DNA from 3 places in the Amycolatopsis ultiminotia genome. Region 3 is predicted to be linked to each of the others. Evidence: riboswitches for the same ligand, from Rfam matches in the RefSeq annotation. Region 3 holds a riboswitch; each other region holds the start of a gene.
The links. Region 3 has a riboswitch for cobalamin ahead of ABD793_RS00700 (CoA-acylating methylmalonate-semialdehyde dehydrogenase). Riboswitches for the same ligand answer to the same signal wherever they lie in the genome.
Positions count from the first base shown of each region.

Region 1: linked by a shared signal. The riboswitch ahead of ABD793_RS23195 (hypothetical protein) and the one ahead of ABD793_RS00700 (CoA-acylating methylmalonate-semialdehyde dehydrogenase) in region 3 are both predicted to bind cobalamin.
Region 2: linked by a shared signal. The riboswitch ahead of ABD793_RS32975 (CoA-acylating methylmalonate-semialdehyde dehydrogenase) and the one ahead of ABD793_RS00700 (CoA-acylating methylmalonate-semialdehyde dehydrogenase) in region 3 are both predicted to bind cobalamin.

Region 1 covers NZ_BAAAZN010000010.1:123,185-128,232, reverse strand. The annotation lists gene ABD793_RS23205 (ABC transporter ATP-binding protein) at 1-854, opposite strand, end outside; gene ABD793_RS23200 (CbiQ family ECF transporter T component) at 851-1,930, opposite strand; gene ABD793_RS23195 (hypothetical protein) at 1,917-2,579, opposite strand; cobalamin riboswitch at 2,597-2,735, opposite strand; gene ABD793_RS23190 (Gfo/Idh/MocA family protein) at 2,769-3,662, shown strand; gene ABD793_RS23185 (VanZ family protein) at 3,863-4,516, shown strand; gene arfB (alternative ribosome rescue aminoacyl-tRNA hydrolase ArfB) at 4,621-5,048, opposite strand, start outside.
Region 2 covers NZ_BAAAZN010000018.1:154,838-159,885, forward strand. The annotation lists gene ABD793_RS32965 (enoyl-CoA hydratase/isomerase family protein) at 1-320, opposite strand, end outside; gene ABD793_RS32970 (acyl-CoA dehydrogenase family protein) at 317-1,456, opposite strand; gene ABD793_RS32975 (CoA-acylating methylmalonate-semialdehyde dehydrogenase) at 1,465-2,964, opposite strand; cobalamin riboswitch at 3,121-3,308, opposite strand; gene ABD793_RS32980 (hypothetical protein) at 3,801-3,932, shown strand; gene ABD793_RS32985 (acyl-CoA dehydrogenase family protein) at 4,156-4,875, shown strand; gene ABD793_RS32990 (flavin reductase family protein) at 4,930-5,048, shown strand, end outside.
Region 3 covers NZ_BAAAZN010000001.1:143,692-148,739, forward strand. The annotation lists partial or broken gene ABD793_RS00690 (IS256 family transposase) at 1-601, opposite strand, end outside; gene ABD793_RS00695 (hypothetical protein) at 697-1,032, shown strand; cobalamin riboswitch at 1,960-2,134, shown strand; gene ABD793_RS00700 (CoA-acylating methylmalonate-semialdehyde dehydrogenase) at 2,304-3,803, shown strand; gene ABD793_RS00705 (acyl-CoA dehydrogenase family protein) at 3,807-4,946, shown strand; gene ABD793_RS00710 (enoyl-CoA hydratase/isomerase family protein) at 4,943-5,048, shown strand, end outside.

The sequences.
Region 1 (5,048 bases), on a different contig from region 3:
ACCTGTTCCCCGACCAATCGTGGCGAACGGTCGGGTTGCCGTCCGGCGAGCCGCTCCCGCAGCGGACGGGCGACCCGGCGGGCGTCGCGGACCGACAGCGGCAACGGCGACCAGCCCGCGAGCCGGCCCAGTTCCACGATCGGCGGCGCCACGTCGGTGCCGGTGAACACCTCCGCCGGCGGACCGGACACCACCGTGCCGTCGCCGGGCAGGTACAGCAGCCGGTCGGCGTACTGGGCCACGCGCTCCATCCGGTGCTCGGCGACGACCACGGTGGTCCCCAGGTCGTGCACCAGCCGGGTGATCGCGGCCAGTACTTCCTCGGCCGCGGTGGGGTCGAGCGCCGACGTCGGTTCGTCGAGCACCAGCACGCTCGGATGCGCGGTGAGCACCGAGCCGATCGCCACCCGCTGCTGCTGCCCGCCGGACAACGTCCGCAATGGACGGTCGCGCAGCTCGGCGATGCCGAGCAGGTCGAGGGTTTCCTCGACCCGCCTGCGCATCACGTCCGGCGGCACGGCCAGCTGCTCCATCGCGTAGGCCAGTTCCTCCTCCACGGTGTCGGTGACGAACCCGGCCGGCGGGTCCTGTCCGACCACGCCGACGACCTCGGCCAGCTCGCGCGGCGGATGCTCCGCGGTGTCGAGCCCGGCCACCCGCACCCGGCCGGTGAGCCGTCCGCCGGTGAAGTGCGGGACGAGCCCGTTCATCGCGCCGAGCAGAGTCGACTTGCCGACCCCGGTGCGCCCGGCGACCAGGCACAGCTCGCCCTCCTCGACCTCGAAGCCGACATCGGTGAGCACCGGCCGGTGCGCCCCTTCGTAAGTGACGCCAACGTGCGAGAACTCGATCATCGGGCGACCTCCGAGACGAGCGCCGGACGCGGCGCGAGCCAGGCAGGCAGCACGCAGAGCAACACCGCCACCGCCGGCAGTACCGGCAGCTCGGGCCAGGTCGGCGGGGACGCCGGGGTCGCCAGCGTGACCGGATCGGCCACCAGCACGAGCACGCACCCGGCCACCCCGCACAATGCGACCAGCGTTTCCGGCAGCCGCCACGGATCGGGCCGGTAGGTCGTCCGGCGCACCTGCCTGCCGCCGAGCACGAATCCGGCGCCTGCCACGACCAGCCCGGCCAGCAGCATCGGCACCCCGAGCCAGGACGCCGAACCGTCCAGCACGCCGTACACCCCCACCGAAACCCCGACCAGCCCGGCGAGCACGCAGACCGCGATCAGCACCCGGACCCGCCGTCCGAGGTAACCGCGGCGGCCGTAGCCTCGCGAATCCATCGCCGCCGCCAGCTGCAGCGACCGGTCCATGGCGTCGGCAAGCACCGGCACGAAGATCCCCTTCACGAACCGCAGGCCGCGAGTCCGTCCGGCACGCAGCCGTCGAGCCCGCCGCACCCGCTGCACGCTCTCCACCAGCTGCGGTGCGACCGACAGCGCGACGGTGACCGCAGTGCCCACCTCGTACAACGCGCCCGGCACCGCCTTCAGCAAGCGTTTCGGGTTCGCCAGCGCGTTCGCGGCACCGACGCAGAGCACGATCGTGGCCAGCCGCAGGCCGTCGTAGCAGCCGCCGAGCAGTTCCTCGGCGGAGGTGGGACCGAGCAGTTCGATCCCGGCGGCCGCGGCGGGCAGCGGAATGGTGGGCAGGGTGAACAGCACGTGCCCACCGTCCTCGCCGCCGATCAGGATCCGGAACAGCACCCGGGACACCAGGATCACCGCGGCGACGAGTGCATACATCCGGAAGGCCAGCGCCCACGGCGCGTCGCCGCGGCGGGCCACCACCACGAGCCCGGCCACCGCGATCACCAGTAGCAGCAGGAGCGGGTTGGTGGTCCGGCTCGCGACGACTGCGAGCGCGAGCGCCCACACCCACCACGCGCCGGGATGCAGCGCACGGGGACTAGGCCGTGCCACGCCGGCGCCGGACCGCGGTGACCACCCCGGCCGCAGCGATCAGCACGACCACCACGATGCCGATCACCAGCCCCCACGGAAACCCGCTGTCCGAAGTAGCCGTTTGTGCCGCGGCGGGCGCGGGCGCGGGCGCGTTCGCCTTGCGCACCGGAGCCGTGCGCGGTGGCGGGTAGTCGGTGTAGGACTTGTCGATCGCGAAGGACCAACCCTCGAAACTGCCCGCAGGCGGCTGCCAGCTCTGCACACCGACCTGGCTGGCGGCCCACTTCCCGCCGTTCGTGGCGGTCCAGAAGCTCCAGGTGGCGTTTTCCGGCGGCATGTCGGTGCAGGACTGGTCGGCCGGTTTGCGCTCGATCCGGCAGATCAGCGACAGGCCGTACTTGCCGGTACCGGCCAGCTCGAGCCCGGCGTTCTGCAGGGCGGTGACCCCGTTTTCCTGCGGCCCCGGCGCGCAGCGGATGAGCGGATCGCCGCCGAGGCCCTGGAAGTCGACGACCACGGTGACCCCGTTGCCGTCCGGGCAGTACCCCTGGCTGCCCTTACCGGGCACGGTGGCCGAAGCCGTGCCTGCCCCGCTCAGCCCGGTGCCGATCAGAAGTGCGCACCCGGCGAGGACTCGCCCCCAGTGGCGCACGTGCAGGAACCGCATGTCTGATGAACCTCGCATCGATCGGACCACGACGGGCGATCCGGCTCACGGCCCGGAAGGGCCGCTCACGGTTGCGGGCCAGCGCCGGATTCGCACCGGCTTCCCCCGTTCGTGGCGTAGAACCTGTTGACGTTAACCCACCGCAGGTACCCATCGGAAGCGACGGCGGCCACACCTACACTTCCGGAGGTGGGACTCGGACAGCTGCGCGTCGGCCTCGTCGGAACCGGACCGTGGGCGACCACGGTGCATGCTCCCGGGCTGGCAGAGCACCCCGGCACCGTGCTCAGTGCGGTGTGGAGCCGCCGCCACGAAGCCGCCACGGCACTCGCTCAGGCCTACGACGCCGTCCCCGCCACCGACCTCGACGAGCTGTTCGAGCAGGTCGACGCGCTCGCCTTCGCGGTACCGCCCGCCGTGCAGGCGGAGATCGCGACCCGCGCCGCGGAGGCGGGCAAGCACCTGATCCTGGAGAAGCCGATCGCCGCCGACCTGGCCGGCGCACAGCGGCTGGCCGACGCGGTGACCGCCGCCGGGGTCGCCTCGCTCGTGATGCTCACCCTGCGGTTCGCCCAGCAGACCCGCGACTGGCTGGACGGCGTCACGCAGGCAGGCGGCTGGCGTGGTGGCGGCGCGCGGTGGCTGTCCGGCGCGCTGCTCAGCGGCCGGTACGCGACGTCGGCCTGGCGGCTGTCCGCCGAGGGTGGCGCGCTCGCGGACGTCGGACCGCATGCGTTCGACCTGCTCGACGCCGCACTCGGCCCGATCACCGAAGTCCTTGCGGCGCACCGTGCTGAAGACGACCTCTGGCAGGTGCTGCTCGCCCACAAGGGCGGCGCGAGCAGCACCGCGACGCTCACGCTGCGGTTGCCGGTGCAGCCGACAGTCGTGGAGGTCGCGGTGTACGGCGACCACGGCTACCGGACGTTGGGCCGCGCGGGTACTGCCGGCGACTCATACACCGCACTGCTGGATGATTTCGCGGCGATGGTCTCGAGTGGAATCACCACGCACCCGTGTGATGTGCACCGGGGTCTGCACCTGACCCGGATCATCGATCAAGCACGCGCGCTGGCCGGCTGACAAACCCGCATTCTCCCCTGTGGAGCAAGGGTTTTCCGCTCCACTATGGACTGCGCAAGCACGGAACTCCGTTTCGCGCCACCGGAAAAGTTCACCGCATAGTGCGGGGTCTGGACATGCCGGGGGGATCTTGTGCTGCGATGGTGATCTTGGGGGCGGGGAAGAAGCAGTTTCGGTGAGGGGTTCGAGAAGGGAAGCGCATGGGAGCCCTGCTGCGCGCCTTCTGGGGGATCATTCCGGCCACCGCGATCGCGCTGCCTTACGCGTTGCTCTGCTGGCCACTGCTCGCACTCCGGCGGCGCCGAAGAAGTGGCGCCAGCCTTGCCCACGCTTCCGCGACCGCAGGCGTCGACGTGCTGATCACGACGGTCGGCGGGCTGGTGCTGCTGCTGGTGACGATGCCGGTCGGCACGGCCGGCGGCAGCACACTCGACCTGGTTCCCGGCGCCGACCTCGGCACCGCGCTCTCCGGCGACGGTTCTCCCTGGCAAGTGATCGGCAACCTGCTCCTGCTGTGCCCGCTGGGTGCGCTGCTGCCACTGCGGGCGCGGCGGCTGCGCTCGGTCGGCCGGATCGCGCTGCTCGCACTCGCCGGTTCGGTGCTGGTGGAGGCGATCCAGCTGGTACTGCACAACGGCCGCGTCACCTCGACCGACGACGTCCTGCTCAACACCCTCGGCGCGGTACTCGGCGCAGCACTGACCCGCCCCGGCTGGCAACGCTTCGACCTGCCGGTACCGCCGATCCCGCAACAGGTGCGGCGAACCGTCTGCGAGGCCCCGGTCCAGCTGCACACCACCCGCTCGGCGCCCAGCCACCGCTACGCCAGGCTCAGCCACCCGGAACGCCGGTGAAACCCCTTGCGCCAGACCGGAGACGGCGATCGCAGACAAGGCGCATTCGCAGCCCGTACTCACCATCGCCGCCATCGTGCTCTGGCAACCTGCCGGAGGGGCGCCTAGTCGTCGAAGCGCCCGCCGCGGCCGCGTTTCACTTCGCCGCGGCGCTTCTTCGCCGCCAGCCTGCGTTCCTTCGAACCACGGGAGGGTTTGGTGGGACGCCGTTTCGGAGGGGGTGCGGCGGCGGCCTTCAGCAGCTGATCGACGAGGCGTTCGCGGGCGGCGTCGCGGTTCATCAGCTGCGAGCGGTGTTCGCTGGCGGCGATGGTGAGCACCCCGTCGACCAGTCGGTTTCCGAGGCGCGCGCAGATCCGGTCCTTGAGCGCGGGCGGGATCACCTCGGACGCGGCGATGTCGTAGGACAGCTCGACCCGCGAATCCGTGGTGTTCACGCCCTGTCCGCCCGGTCCGGACGACCGGGAGAACCGCTCCCTCAGCTCGACGCCCGGGATCACGAACCGGGAGCCGACTGGCACGTCCTCAGCCA
Region 2 (5,048 bases), on a different contig from region 3:
CCATCCATGATCGCGAGGTAGGGCTTGGGATAGCGGGCAATGGCCGCGTTCATCCGGTATTCGTCCGCCCAGAACTCCAACGACGCGGTGCCTGCCGCCTTCGCATCGTCGTAAATGGACCGGATATCGCCGCCGGCACACAGTCCGCGGTCACCGGCGCCGTCCACGACCACTGCGCGCACACTCCGGTCGTCGCGCCATTGGTCGAGGTGGACGGTGATCGCGCGGACCATCTCGTGGGTCAGGGCATTGAGCGCGCGGGGACGGTTGAGCGTGATCCGGCCGATCCCGCTGTGCACGAGGAATTCGACGTCGCTCACACGGCCTCCTTCAACATCCGGCGGGAGATGATCACCCGCATGATTTCATTGGTCCCTTCGAGGATCTGGTGCACCCGCAGATCGCGGACGATCTTCTCCAGCCCATACTCGGCGAGGTAGCCGTAACCGCCGTGCAACTGCAGCGCCTGGTTGGCGACCTCGAATCCGGTATCGGTGCAGAACCGTTTCGCCATTGCGGCGAGCTGAGTGGCGTCCGGCTCGCCTTGGTCGAGCGCATCCGCGGCCCGCCACAGCAAGGTCCGGGCGGCTTCGAGGTCGGTGCGCATGTCGGCCAGCCGGAACTGCAGGGCCGATGCCTCCGACAGCTTTGCGCCGAACGCCGAGCGTTCGGACAGGTATCGGACTGCCTTGCCCAGAGCCGCTTCCGCCCCGCCCAGTGAGCACGCTGCGATGTTCAGCCGTCCACCGTCCAAAGCGGACATCGCCACCGTGAAGCCGCCGCCTTCTTCGCCCAGCAGCGCCGTCGCGGGGACACGGGCGTTTTCGAAGACAACCTGCCGGGTGGGCTGGGCGTGCCAGCCCATCTTGACCTCGTTCGGGCCGAACGACAGCCCGGGGATGTCCCGTTCGACGATGAACGCGGAGATTCCGTGCGGACCGGGACCACCGGTGCGGGCCAGTACGACGTAGACGTCGGAGGCGCCCGCACCGGAGATGAACTGCTTGACCCCGTCGAGGACGTACTGGTCTCCGTCCCGCCGTGCGCGGGTCACGAGAGCGGCGGCGTCCGAACCGGTACCGGGCTCGGTGAGGCAGTAGCTGCCCAGCGACTCCATTGTGGACATACGAGGCAGGTACCGGTGGCGCTGGGCGGCATTGCCGAACCGGTTGATCATCGTGGTGACCATGTTGTGGATGGACACGTAGCCGGCGATCGAGGGACATCCGGCGGCCAGTGCTTCGAACACGAGCGTCCCGTCGAACCGGCCGAGCCGGGAGCCGCCGACGTCCTCGGGCAGGTACATCCCGCCGAGGCCGAGCTGTGCTGCTTTGCGCAGTACATCGACCGGGAAGTGCTTGGCCCGGTCCCATTCCACCGCGTGCGGGGCGAGGTGTTCGGCCGCGAACTCCGCGGCGGTGTCCCGCAGTGCGCGTTGTTCTTCGGTCAGTCTCATGACCTGCCTCAGTCCATCGTCGGGATGACAAACGAGGCTTCTTCCTTGATGCCCGACGGCCACCGCGAGGTGACGGTCTTCGTCTTGGTGTAAAACCGGACCGAATCGGGGCCGTGCTGATTGAGGTCGCCGAATCCGGAGCGTTTCCAGCCGCGGAATGTGTGGTAGGCGATCGGGACCGGGATCGGCACGTTCACGCCGACCATGCCGGTGTTGACGCGAGCGGTGAAATCGCGGGCGGTGTCGCCGTCGCGGGTGAAGATCGCGACGCCGTTGCCGTACTGATGTTCACTCGGCAGCCGCAGTGCCGCCTCGTAATCGGTGGCACGCACCACCGACAGGACCGGGCCGAAGATCTCCTCCCGGTAAATGCGCATGTCCGGCGTCACGTTGTCGAACAGGCAGCCGCCGAGGAAGAAACCGTTCTCGTGACCGGGTACGGTCCGGCCGCGGCCGTCGACGACCAGTTCGGCGCCTTCGGCGATGCCGACCTCGAGGTAGTCGCGGACGCGCTGGACGGCCTCGGCGGTGACCAGCGGACCGAAGTCGGCGCTCTCGTCGTGCGCGGGGCCGATCTTCAGCGTCTTCACGCGTTCGGCTAGTCGCGCCACCAGCGCGCCGGCGGTCGCCTCGCCGACCGGCACCGCGACCGAAATCGCCATGCAGCGCTCGCCTGCGGAACCGTAGCCGGCGCCGATCAGCGCGTCGACGGCCTGGTCGAGGTCGGCGTCGGGCATGACGATCAGGTGGTTCTTGGCCCCGCCGAAGCACTGTGCGCGTTTCCCTTGTGCGGCAGCGGTTGTGTAGATGTACTCGGCGATCGACGACGAGCCGACGAACCCGATCGCCTCGACCCGGGGATCGGTGAGCAGCGCGTCGACGGCTTCTTTGTCGCCGTTGACCACCTGGAAGACACCCGGCGGCAGCCCGGCCTCGCCGAACAGCTCGGCCAGCCGCAGCGGCACCGAGGGGTCGCGTTCGGACGGCTTGAGCACGAAGGCGTTGCCGCACGCGATCGCGGGCGCGGCCTTCCACAGCGGGATCATCGCGGGGAAATTGAACGGCGTGATCCCGGCGACGACACCAAGCGGCTGGCGCATGGAGTAGACGTCGATGCCGGTGCCTGCGGAGTCGGTGAACTCGCCCTTGAGCAGGTGCGGGATCCCGATCGCGAACTCGACGACTTCCAGACCGCGCTGCAGGTCACCGCGGGCGTCGGCGACCGTTTTGCCGTGCTCCGCGGAAAGCATCCGCGCCAGACTGTCCTCTTCGGACCGGACAAGATCGAGGAACCGCATCAGCACACGGGCGCGGCGCTGTGGGTTCCAGCGCGCCCACTCGAGCTGGGCATCGGCCGCGACGCCGACCGCGGCGGCGACCTCCCCGGCGGAGGCGAGCGGCACCCTGGCCTGGACGGCGCCGGTACTGGGGTCGAAGACGTCGGAGAACCGCCCCGAGGTGCCGGGAACGGGTTTGCCGCCGACGAAGTGCTGGAGTTCGGTGGTCATGAAACGCCTTTCGCGAGAGCGCAGGACGGACTGCCCGGGGCGCACAGGTGGTGGCCGGGTCGACGGGCAGGCTGAACTACCGCCGGTGCGGCGGTGGTCCGGCGTCTTTCGCGCAGGCAGGAAGAATCCGCATGCGTTCAGCTCCATCCTCGTGGACGAACACGGACATCTGCGGCCGGTATCCTGGCTCCCGGATCCGCGGCGCCCCAGGCCTTCCCGGCTCGCGCCAGTGGCCGTCTTCCCGGTGGAACACCGCTCCCCGGTCACAGTGGCGGGACCGCACCGGACTCGCACCGGCTTCCCTGCACCGCAGACCTGAGGACACCATATAGTAGGAAGTCCAACTATGTCGACTGTGCCGGAAATCTCCCCCAAAGCGCATACCGAAGACCATCTCGAAGCCTGTCGCCAGTGTGCTGCCGGGCGTCGCTCTCCGGCTCGGAGTGCCTGTATGGTCGCCTCGCTCGTCGCCTTGCGGCCGATCGCTCGACGCTCGGATTTCTGCCGGGTGCCCGCATGAGTGCTCGCCGGAGCCTCCGTGGACCTGCCCTGAACCTGACCGGTGAGGTCGAAACCGGTCTCGATGATGCGACGAGGCGTGTCGAGGTTTCGGACGAACAACCTGTCCAGCTGAACCCGCACCTCAGTAAACATAGGTTCTTCCGGTGAAGCTTGTGGCTTCCGCAGACGGCAAACGAGCCGCTCGGCAAGGTGTTCACGCGCCTGCCGCGGGATTCGGTCGCATTGCGTTTGCCTCTGCGTTGCCGTCGGTTGCCCGCGGCGCCGCGAGGTTGACGAGTTCCCACGTGTGCGTCTCAAACGAGCGGGAGTGTGACTTGAAAAGCTTCGATGTTCTGTGCCTCTGTGCCTCTGTGACCCGGCCGCCGCAGGGCAAGCTGTTTCGCGACCCGCGCACCCAGGATGCGATCCAAGCTGTGCAGGCGAACATGGGCAAGGCGAAGGGGTGAGCACTAGCCCCCGGACGCTCCTGAGGGATGTTTCCTAGCGGGACGGGATTGCCGACGGCCGACCTGGGCCGCCGGCGGCTTGATCGACGATCTCGACGCGGTCGTGTGTTCATCCTTGGCACCCTCGGGTACCGCGCACCGTGTCGAGGGAGGTTACCGGCTCAGCGGCCGGTGGGGCTTCTCCTCGGGGAGCGACCACGTTGGGTGGGCGCTGGTCGGCGCGGTGGTGCAGGAGGGCGGCGGCACGCCGTCGCACGTTCGAACGTTCCTGGTGCCGCAGAGCGATTTCGTCGTTGAGGACGTGTGGCACGCCGTCGGACTGCGGGGCACCGGGAGCAACGATCTGCACATCGCCGAGGTCTTCGTGCCGGAGCATCGGACGTTGAGTGCGGCGCAAGTGGCGCTGCCGGAGTGTCCGGGGCACGCGGTGAACCCGGAGCCGCTGTACCGGATGCCGCTGGCCACGATCTTCACGACCTCCATTTCGGTTGCGATCGTCGGGATGGCCGAGGCCGGCCTTGCGGCGTATCTGGATGCCACGCGCAAGCGCATCCGGGTGGTCGGCAACCAACGGGTCGCCGAGGATCCCTTTGCGCAGGTCCGCATTGCCCGTGCGGCGAGTGCGGTCGACGGGGCGTGGCTGCAGTTGACGCGCAATGTTGCAGATGTCTACACGTGCGCCGAATCGGGCGAGGACACGCCGCTGGGACTGCGGACGCGGCTGAGGCGAGATCAGCCGCTTGCCACGGAGCGGGCCGTCGGTGCGGTCGACCTGGTGATGGAGAACGCGGGTGGCAGCGCGATGCGATCCGGTGGCGCACTCGAGCGCATCTGGCGGGATGTGCACACCGGACGGGGCCACGTGGTCAACGACGTGGAAAGCGCGCTTGCGATGTTCGGCCGGGACGCGCTCGGTCTCGAGGTGACCGGCGCGATGCTGTGACGTGGGTGCTCGGCGACTCGGGCTCGGTGCGCCAGGAGGATTGACATGCTCGAAATGAGGACTGCCGGCGACCCCGGACGGTCACTCCGGCAGGCGGTCGGATGCTTCCCGTCCGGGGCGGTGGCCTTGGCGGCGACGAGTGGCGGTGTTCCATCGGGCTTTTTCCTGAACTC
Region 3 (5,048 bases):
TGCTCGTTCGGGAACTGCCCGCGGGCCTTTCACCGCGCGGCGGATGCGGGCGTTGACGCTCTCGATCGCGTTGGTCGAGCAGATCACCCGGCGGATCTCGGGATCGAACGCCAGGAACGGCACGAACTCCGCCCACGCGTTGTCCCACAACCGCACGATGGCCGGGTCTCGTGCGCCCCACGTCGCGGCGAACCCGGCGAACCGTTCGCGGGCGGCGGCATCGGTCGGCGCGGTGTAAACAGGTTTGAGCGCCCTGGCGATCGCGGCCCAGTGCTGACAGCCAGCGTAGCGGAAGCTGTTGCGCAGCAAGTGCACCACGCAAGTCTGGGCGATGGTCTGCGGCCAGACGGCGGTGATCGCGTCCGGCAGTCCGCTCAGATCGTCGCACACGACCATGAGCACGTCGGCGACACCGCGATTCTTGAGTTCGGTGAGCACGTGCAGCAAGTACTGTGCGCCGGCGCCGTCGCCGGCCCACAACCCGAGGATGTCTCGGCGGCCTTCGCAGGTCACCGCCAGCGCGACATAGATCGGCCGGTTGGCGGCCTTGCCGTCGGTGGATCTTCACGTGGATCGCGTCGATGAAGATCACTGGGTAGACCGCCAGGTCTACCATCAGGGTTTCGCCGACTCGTTGGATGTGCTCGCCGCCATCTGCAAGGCTCATCCCCGCTCCGCCCGCGCAGCCTGCACGACATGGTCGACGGATACGTCACCGCCGCCCACTGCGATCACCCGGAAACCGGCTGCGCGTCAGCCGCCCTGGCAGCTGACACCGGACGCCACGGCGTCGCAGCCCAGGTCGAGTACCAGAGCGGGCTTGAGGGCTACATCAGTGCCATCACCGCGATGCTGCTCGATCGCGCGCACCAATCCGGCACCGAACTGAGCGTGGCGGAAGCCCGAAAGCAGGCAGTAGCACTGTTCTGCCAGACGGTCGGCGCGCTAGTGGTCTCCCGCGCTGTCGCCGAGGTCGATCCCGGACTGTCCGACGAGGTCCTGACAGCCAACCGCAGGCAGCTCAAGCAGTGATAGAGGAGGCCCTGGGTGGGCCCGACATCTGCGGTCCGGAAGGCGATCAGCACGCCAAACGCAGTTGCGTGTGTTGCGCACCTACCTGTTTCGCGCTGCCTGCGCCGAACGTATGGGTGGCACGACTCGCTGCGGTCACACTTTGCTGCGCATGGGCACCGGAAAGGGATGCGCCCTCGAAGGCCACCTGTCGCTACGCACCATCGCCCACCATTGCAACCCGTCCCGGGTTGACCCCGGCGAGGGGGAGGCTCGGCTCTCAACACACGCAACCGGACATCCTGGCCGGCGTAATCCGCGAGCACAGATCACCTGTCGTCCGATGCCCTCGGCCGGACTGCGCTAGCCGAGGTCGAGGTGGCGCTGCTGGGAGCGCCGCGATGACCAGGCTGTGGGAGTGGAGCCGTGCGGATCCGTGTCGGTAGTTGGGTTGATGATGTTAGCTGGCCGTTGGCGGTTCGTGCGGAACCGCAGAGCATGCAGTATGGGCTCCACGTGCCGTTCGTGTTTATCGAGGTCATGCAGCTGTTGGTCGTGATCGTGCCGGCGAACTGTCCGGAAGCGGTAGGGACACCAAAACGCTTGCCACGTTCTCGGCCGTTGACGCCGGGCTCGGGCCGCTCGGCGCGGGGCGGCGGGCATTGAGACGGTGTACCTCCTGCTGGTGCTGGCTGAGCGTGTTTTCGGCACGGAGTTCGGGCAAGTACCACGGCTACCTCTCCTACGTGCCGGGCGCGCCGCTGCTGGACAACCTCCGCCGCTCACCGTCTTTACGCGGCTGACGTCGACTGTGGGCTGGGATACCGGCCGCGCGACCACCAACACCGTCGCGATCTCCGTCCTCGGCCGGTTTATCTACGGGACAGGCCTTTCCTTGATCCGCCACTCAGATGAGGGGTACGGCACGCTCGACATGGTAGGACTTCCTACTTTATGGTGTCCTCAGGTCTGCGGTGCAGGGAAGCCGGTGTGAGTCCGGCGCGGTCCCGCCACTGTGACCGGGTAGTGCCGCCTCACGAGGAGTGGTCACTGGCGGGAGCCGGGAAGGCCGGGGCGGTGCGGATCCGGGAGCCAGGATACCGGCCGCAGGTGTCCGTGTTCGTCCACGAGGATGGAGCTGAACGCATGTGGCTGATACCTGCCTGCGTGAAAGATGCTGTGCCACCGCGAGATCCGTTGGCTGATCCGCGGTAGTTCCTTCGGCTTCGCCTGCCCGCGTACCTCGGTGCCCGGGTGGCTCCGTCCTGCGTTCCTTCGCGAAAGGCTGGCCCATGACCCCTGAACTCACCCATTTCGTCGGCGGCAAACTGGTTCCGGGCACGTCCGGGCGGTTCGCCGACGTCTCCGACCCCAGTACCGGTGCCGTGCAGGCGCGCGTCCCGCTCGCCTCGGCTGCCGAGGTCACCGCTGTGGTGGACGCGGCCGCCGAGGCCCAGCGCGAGTGGGCGCGGTGGAACCCACAGCGTCGCGCCCGCGTGCTCATGAAGTTCCTCGACCTGGTCCGCGCCGACGAAGATCGCTTGGCGCGGCTGCTTTCTTCCGAACACGGCAAGACGGTGGCCGACGCGCGCGGCGACATTCAGCGTGGGCTGGAGGTGGTGGAGTTCGCCGTCGGGATTCCGCATCTGCTCAAGGGCGAGTTCAGTGACAGCGCGGGCACGGGGATCGACGTGTATTCGATGCGCCAGCCGCTGGGGGTAGTCGCGGGCATTACGCCGTTCAACTTTCCGGCGATGATTCCCTTGTGGAAGGCGGCACCGGCGATCGCGTGTGGCAACGCGTTCGTGCTCAAACCGTCCGAACGCGACCCGTCCGTGCCGTTGCGGCTGGCGGAGCTGTTCGGGGAGGCGGGTCTGCCGCCGGGGGTGTTCTCCGTGGTCAACGGTGACAAGGAGGCCGTGGACACGCTGCTGGTGGATCCTCGGGTGGAGGCGCTGGGGTTCGTGGGTTCGTCGGACATCGCGCAGTACGTGTACGAGCAGGCCGCCGCGCACGGTAAGCGCGCGCAGTGCTTCGGCGGGGCGAAGAATCACATGATCGTGATGCCTGACGCCGACCTGGATCAGGCTGTGGAAGCCCTTATCGGGGCGGGTTACGGCTCGGCTGGTGAGCGGTGCATGGCGATCACGGTCGCGGTGCCGGTCGGGGAGGCCACGGCTGACGCTCTGGTGGAACGGCTGGCCAAGCGAGTGCGGGGCCTGAAGGTCGGGGCGTCGCTGGATGAGAGTGTCGACTTCGGACCGCTGGTGAGCGCGGCCGCGGTGCAACGCGTGCGGGACTACCTCGACATCGGGATCGCCGAAGGTGCAGAGCTGGTCGTGGACGGCCGGGACCTCACGGTTCCCGGTCATGAGAACGGGTTCTTCCTCGGCGGCTGCCTGTTCGATCGGGTGCGGCCGGAGATGCGGATCTACCGTGAGGAGATCTTCGGCCCGGTGCTGTGCATCGCCCGTGCGGCCGATTACGAGGAAGCGTTGCGGTTGCCGAGCGAGCATGAGTACGGCAACGGTGTCGCGATCTTCACTCGTGACGGCGACACCGCGCGTGACTTCACCGCGCGGGTGAACACCGGCATGGTCGGGGTGAACGTGCCGATCCCGGTGCCGATCGCCTATCACACGTTCGGCGGCTGGAAGCGTTCCGGCTTCGGCGACCTCAATCAGCACGGCCCGGACTCGGTGCGATTTTACACCAAGACCAAGACTGTGACGTCGCGCTGGCCCTCGGGGGCCAAGGAAAGCGCGAGCTTCGTCATGCCGACGATGGCGTAGACGATGCGCCTCACGGAAGAACAACGAGCGCTGCGGGATACGGCGGCCGAGTTCGCGACCGAGCATCTGGCCCCGCGCGCGCTGGAGTGGGACCGGGACAAGCACTTCCCAGCCGGCATGTTACGCAAGGCGGCCGGGGTCGGGTTCGGTGGGCTGTACCTGCCCGAGGACGTCGGCGGCAGCGAGCTGGGCCGCCTCGACGGGGTGCTGGTCTTCGAGGCGCTTGCCGGTGGGTGCCCGTCGATTGCCGCGTACGTGTCGATCCACAACATGGTCACGGCGATGATCGACCAGTTCGGCGATGACGCGCAGCGGCGCCGGTACCTGCCGCGGATGGCCACTATGGAGGATCTGGGCAGCTACTGTCTCACAGAGCCCGGGGCCGGGTCGGACGCCGCGGCGTTGATTACGCGGGCCCGGCGCGAGGGCGACGAGTACGTGCTTGACGGGGTGAAGCAGTTCATCTCGGGTGCCGGCACGTCGGCGGTCTACGTGGTTCTCGCTCGCACCGGAGGCCCTGGTGCGCACGGGATCTCTGCGTTCATCGTCGAACGGGACACACCCGGGCTGAGGTTCGGGCCCAACGAGGCCAAGATGGGCTGGAACGCCCAGCCCACCTGCCAGGTCGTGTTCGACGGCGTGCGCGTGTCGGCCATGGCACTGCTCGGCGGCGAAGGCGGCGGTTTCCGGGTCGCCATGTCCGCATTGGACGGTGGACGGCTCAACATCGCCGCCTGCTCGCTCGGCGGCGCGCAGACGGCGCTGGGCAAGGCCGTGCGGCATTTGACCGAGCGCTCCGCGTTCGGTGCGCCGCTGGGGGAGGCGCAGGCGCTGCGGTTCCGGCTTGCCGACATGCGCACCGAGCTGGAGGCGGCCCGGACGCTGCTGTGGCGGGCCGCCGACGCCTACGACAGTGGGGATCCTGAGGCGACTGCGCTGTCGGCGATGGCGAAGCGGTTCTGTACCGACACCGGGTTCGATGTCGCTAACCAGGCGCTGCAGCTGCACGGCGGCTACGGCTACCTCGCGGAGTACGGGATCGAGAAGATCGTCCGTGACCTGCGGGTGCACCAGATCCTCGAAGGGACCAACGAAATCATGCGGGTCATCATCTCCCGCCGGATGCTGCAGGAGGCATCATGAGCGACGTCGAGTTCGTTGTCCACAGTGGCCTCGGTCGGATCACGCTGAACCGTCCGAAGGCCCTCAACGCCTTGACCCACGACATGGCTCGTGCTGTCACCG